Regions from separate parts of the Streptomyces sp. NPDC104371 genome, predicted to be linked through region 1. Evidence: predicted binding sites of a transcription regulator. Region 1 holds the regulator's gene; the other holds the start of a gene.
What was found. The regulator HrcA, encoded in region 1, represses chaperone genes, less so after heat shock. The targets are predictions, from matches to a motif close to TTNGCACTCNGNNNNNCNGAGTGCNAA.
Positions count from the first base shown of each region.

Region 2: groL (chaperonin GroEL) is a predicted target of HrcA. The motif match lies at 1,138-1,164, and genes of this name have one in related genera.

Region 1 covers NZ_JBVJNF010000007.1:47,158-50,056, forward strand. The annotation lists gene dnaJ (molecular chaperone DnaJ) at 1-1,036, opposite strand, end outside; gene hrcA (heat-inducible transcriptional repressor HrcA) at 1,037-2,056, opposite strand; gene ACZ60T_RS22045 (MBL fold metallo-hydrolase) at 2,246-2,899, shown strand, end outside.
Region 2 covers NZ_JBVJNF010000010.1:130,936-133,834, reverse strand. The annotation lists gene groL (chaperonin GroEL) at 1-1,014, opposite strand, end outside; gene ACZ60T_RS27240 (cold-shock protein) at 1,374-1,577, opposite strand; gene ACZ60T_RS27235 (MoaD/ThiS family protein) at 1,994-2,269, opposite strand; gene thrC (threonine synthase) at 2,335-2,899, opposite strand, start outside.

The DNA.
Region 1 (2,899 bases):
CGCGCAGCAGTCGCTCCTGCTCGGCGTCCAGCTTGCCCGGGGTCTGCACCTCGACATGGACGATCAGATCGCCCCGGCCGCCGCCGCGCAGATGCGTGACGCCGCGGTCGTGCAGCGGGATCGACTGCCCGGACTGCGTGCCGGGCCGGATGTCGACCTCCTCCATGCCGTCCAGCGTCTCCAGCGGGACCTTCGTACCGAGGGCCGCCGCCGTCATCGGGAGCGTGACCGTGCAGTGCAGGTCGTCGCCGCGGCGCTGGAAGACCGCGTGCGGCAGTTCGTGGACCTCGACGTACAGGTCACCGGCGGGGCCGCCGCCGGGGCCGACCTCGCCCTCGCCCGCGAGCTGGATCCGCGTGCCGTTGTCGACACCGGCCGGGATCTTGACGGTGAGCGTCCTGCGGGAGCGCACCCGTCCGTCGCCCGCGCACTCCGGGCAGGGGGTGGGCACGACCGTGCCGAAGCCCTGGCACTGGGGGCAGGGCCGGGAGGTCATGACCTGGCCCAGGAAGGACCGGGTGACCTGGGAGACCTCGCCGCGGCCACGGCACATGTCACAGGTCTGCGCGGACGTACCGGGCGCGGCACCCTCGCCGCTGCACGTGGTGCAGACGACGGCCGTGTCGACCTGGATGTCCTTGGTCGTGCCGAAGGTGGCCTCGTCGAGATCGATCTCGAGCCGGATCATGGCGTCCTGGCCGCGGCGGGTGCGCGAGCGCGGTCCGCGCTGCGACGCCGTGCCGAAGAACGCGTCCATGATGTCGGAGAAGTTGCCGAAGCCGCCCGCACCGAAGCCGCCCGCGCCGGCACCGCCGGACTGGGACAGCGGATCGCCGCCGAGGTCGTAGACCTGCTTCTTCTGCGGGTCCGAGAGCACCTCGTAGGCGGCGTTGATCTCCTTGAACCGCTCCTGCGTCTTCGGATCGGGATTGACGTCCGGGTGCAGCTCGCGCGCGAGCCGACGGAACGCCTTCTTGATCTCATCCTGCGACGCGTCGCGGCGCACGCCGAGTACGGCGTAGTAGTCCGTGGCCACTTACGACTCCGCCAGGATCTGTCCTACGTACCGTGCCACCGCTCGTACCGCTCCCATCGTTCCCGGGTAATCCATGCGGGTCGGGCCGACCACGCCGAGTTTCGCTACTGCCTCGCCGCCCGAACCGTAGCCCACGGAGACCACGGACGTGGAGTTGAGTCCCTCGTGCGCGTTCTCATGACCGATACGCACCCGCATGGCCGGATCCTTCGCCTCACCCAGCAACTTGAGGAGCACGACCTGCTCCTCCAGCGCCTCCAGAACGGGCCGGATGGTGAGAGGGAAGTCATGTCCGAAGCGGGTGAGATTGGCGGTGCCGCCGATCATGAGCCGTTCCTCGGTCTCCTCCACGAGCGTCTCCAGCAGCGTGGAGAGCACCGTCGTGACCGTACCGCGGTCCTCGGCCTCCTCGAAGGCTTCGGGGAGGTCCTGCACCAGGTGCGGGACGTCCGCGAAACGGCGTCCGGCGACCCGGCTGTTGAGCCGGGCGCGCAGATCCGCGAGGGCGGTCTCGCCGAACGGGGCGGGGCAGTCGATCATGCGCTGCTCGACCCGTCCGGTGTCCGTGATCAGCACGAGCATCACCCGCGCGGGCGCCATGGACAGCAGCTCCACATGCCGCACGGTCGAGCGGGTCAGCGAGGGGTACTGCACGACGGCGACCTGCCGGGTGAGCTGCGCGAGCAGCCGTACCGTGCGCGCGACGACGTCGTCGAGGTCCAGCGAGCACTCCAGGAAGTTCTGGATCGCACGGCGCTCGGGGGCCGTCATCGGCTTGACGCCCGCCAGGCGGTCGACGAAGAGGCGGTAGCCCTTGTCCGTGGGGATGCGTCCGGCGCTGGTGTGCGGCTGGGCGATATAGCCCTCGTCCTCCAGCGCGGCCATGTCGTTGCGGACCGTGGCCGGGGAGACGCCGAGCTTGTGCCGCTCCGTGAGCGCCTTGGAGCCCACCGGCTCCTCGGTGCCGACGTAGTCCTGGACGATGGCGCGCAGCACCTCCAGCCTGCGTTCACTGAGCATCCGCGCACCTCCAGCTCTTCGCCCCGTTGACGTTCCTGGCACTCGGTCCGTGCGAGTGCCAGCATCCCCGGCCCAGTGTACGGCCGTCGGGTACGCCCCCGGCAAGGGTGGGCCCGGCCCTCCTTGCCGACGTGTACCGACCTGTCCGGTGCTGTCCCGCCGGGCCGCGTCTGCCGATAGCGTCGCGGTATGACGGTGTTGTGGGAAGAGTCCGGGTGGGAGGCGCTCGGTCCGCGCGCGGGGCGCGTACGGCTTCCGGTCTGGGACTGCACGGCCGCTCTCGTGGTCGGTGACCGGGGCGCGCTCCTGATCGACCCGGGGTCGAGCACGGCCGAGGGCGCGCGGGTGCGCGCCGACGCGGAGCGGCTGCTCGCTCCCCTGGGCGCGGGGCGGCGTGTGACACATCTCGCCCTCACCCACCCCCACTTCGACCATGTCTTCGGCGCCGCGGCCTGCGCGGACGCGGAGGTGTTCGGGGCGGCGGGCCTCACCGCGCTGCTCGCCCGCGACCGCGAGGAGCTGCGCGCGGACGCGGTACGCCACGGCCTGGCCCCCGGTGAGGCGGCGGAGGCCGCGCAGGCGCTGGTACGTCCGGACCACGAGGTCGCGGGCGAACGGACGTTGGAGCTGGGCGGGGTGGAGGTCCTGCTGGCGAACGTGGGGCCGGGCCACACGGCCCACGACCTGGCCGTCCTCGTCCCCGGGAACCCTCCGGTGGTGTTCTGCGGGGACCTGGTGGAGGAGTCCGGTGAGCCGCAGGCGGGCCCCGACGCGGTGCCCGCGCGCTGGCCCGCGGCCCTGGACCGGCTGCTGGCGCTGGGCGGCGAGGACGCGCGGTACGTT
Region 2 (2,899 bases), on a different contig from region 1:
GTCCGAGGAACCGGCACCGTCGACGATGGTGGTCTCGTCCTTGGTGATGACGACCTTGCGGGCGCGGCCCAGGAGGTCCAGGGTCGCATTCTCCAGCTTGAGGCCGACCTCCTCGGAGATGACCTCGCCGCCCGTGAGGATGGCGATGTCGCCGAGCATGGCCTTGCGGCGGTCGCCGAAGCCCGGGGCCTTGACTGCGACGGACTTGAAGGTGCCGCGGATCTTGTTGACGACCAGGGTCGACAGGGCCTCGCCCTCGACGTCCTCGGCGATGATCAGCAGCGGCTTGCCCGACTGCATGACCTTCTCCAGGAGCGGGAGCAGGTCCTTGACGTTGGAGATCTTGGAGTTGGCGATCAGGATGTACGGGTCGTCGAGGACGGCCTCCATACGCTCCATGTCGGTGGCGAAGTACGCCGAGATGTAGCCCTTGTCGAAGCGCATACCCTCGGTGAGCTCGAGCTCCAGACCGAAGGTCTGGGACTCCTCGACGGTGATGACGCCTTCCTTGCCGACCTTGTCCATGGCCTCGGCGATCAGCTCGCCGATCTGGGTGTCGGCGGCGGAGATGGAGGCCGTGGAAGCGATCTGCTCCTTGGTCTCGACGTCCTTCGCCTGCTCCAGCAGGGCGGCGGAGACGGCCTCGACGGCCTTCTCGATACCGCGCTTCAGGGCCATCGGGTTGGCACCGGCGGCGACGTTGCGCAGGCCCTCGCGGACCAGCGCCTGGGCGAGCACGGTCGCGGTGGTCGTACCGTCACCGGCGACGTCGTCCGTCTTCTTGGCGACTTCCTTGACCAGCTCGGCGCCGATCTTCTCGTACGGGTCCTCGAGCTCGATCTCCTTGGCGATGGAGACACCGTCGTTGGTGATCGTGGGGGCGCCCCACTTCTTCTCGAGGACGACGTTGCGACCCTTGGGGCCGAGCGTCACCTTGACGGCGTCCGCGAGCTGGTTCATGCCGCGCTCGAGGCCGCGCCGCGCCTCCTCGTCGAACGCGATGATCTTGGCCATGTGAAGTGGTCCTCCCAGGACTGGGGGTGATGACTTCGGACCGCGCCCGCGCCCGCGACGGACGACCCCGGCCTGTGGTTCCTTGCCCCACCCGGCCACGGCCTCACCGACTCGGTCCTTCTTTTGTCACTCTCACCTTCAGAGTGCTAACGCCAATGATTAGCACTCGCCCCCTCCGAGTGCAAGGCGCAGCCGCGAAAGCGGACTCGATGGGGAACACGACGGGGGCACGATCACCCTCTGCGGACGCAGGTCCCGGGGCACCCCCGCGGCGGCTTCCGGGCAGACCGAGGGGCCCGTACCCCCAGTGGGATACGAGCCCCTCGGCACATCGAACAGTTCAGTCGTCGGCGCGCACTTCAGCCGGCCAGGCGAACCATGTCCGCCTGCGGACCCTTCTGGCCCTGCGAGATCTCGAACTCGACCCGCTGACCCTCTTCCAGAGTGCGGTAGCCGTCCATCTGGATGGCGCTGTAGTGGACGAAAACATCCGCACCACCGTCGACCGCGATGAAGCCGTACCCCTTCTCCGCGTTGAACCACTTGACGGTGCCCTGAGCCATGCCTAACTCCCCTATTACTGGCCCTTGCACAGATCCACACTTCGCGGATCCGGGTCAGACCTCACCCCCCAACGGTTGGGGGCGTGCGCCGGAACGCGTCGACCGCGGCTGAATGTATCTGTCCAACTGCCCTCTGCAACAGGGCAGTCGGACGAGAAATCCGGGCATGGCCGGTCGGGAATGTACGAAGAATTCGGCCGACTTCAGGGCAAGTCGGGCCCCACAAAGGGAGCGAATGGCGCAAATGGCCTGCCTACTTTGGCTATTTCTTGCCGTACACGAAGACAGGAACTCAGAACGCCCGGCTAACAGGGTCCGAGCGTGTTCCCCAACTGTACCGTGCTCAATCCCCAAGAATTACCCCCTCCGTTTCGCGTGACGGAGGGGGCGGCACATCGGTGGCGGGAAGTCGACCCTCAGCCGCCGGCGACGGCGGGAATGATGGAGATTCCCGCGCCGTCCGGCGTCTTCGTCTGAAGGCCCTGCTCGAAGCGGACGTCGTCGTCGTTGACGTACACGTTGACGAAGCGGCGCAGCTTGCCCTGGTCGTCCAGGACGCGGGCCGCGATGCCGGTGTGGTTCTTCTCCAGGTCCTCGATGACCTCGGCGAGGGTGGCGCCCTGGGCGGCCACCTCGGACTGGCCGCCGGTGTAGGTGCGCAGGATGGTGGGGATGCGGACGGTGACGCTCATACGGGTGACCTCCGGTCTGGGTACGGCGGGTGGGGGGAGAGAGACGGACGGCGGGTCGGGACAGGTCAGACGAGGCCGGACGCCTTGAAGGAGTCGAGGTTCGGACGGATCGTCGCGGTCGCGCCCGTGCCGGCCACCGCGTCGAGGGTCTTGAGGCCGTCGCCGGTGTTGAGGACGACCGTCGTCTTCGTCGGGTCGAGGGCGCCGCTCTCGATGAGCTTGCGGGTCACGCCCACTGTGACACCTCCGGCGGTCTCCGCGAAGATGCCCTCGGTGCGGGCGAGCAGCCTGATCGCGTCCACGATCTGCGCGTCCGTCACGTCCTCCACCGCGCCGCCCGTGCGGCGCGCGATGTCGAGGACATAGGGGCCGTCCGCCGGGTTGCCGATCGCCAGCGACTTGGCGATCGTGTCCGGCTTCTGCGGCCGTACGACGTCGTGGCCCGCCTTGAACGCGACGGACACCGGCGAGCAGCCCTCGGCCTGCGCACCGAAGATCCGGTACGGCCGGTCCTCGACGAGCCCGAGTGCGATCAGCTCCCGCAGCCCCTTGTCGATCTTCGTGAGCTGGGAGCCGGAGGCGACCGGGACCACGATCTGGTCGGGCAGCCGCCAGCCGAGCTGCTCGGCG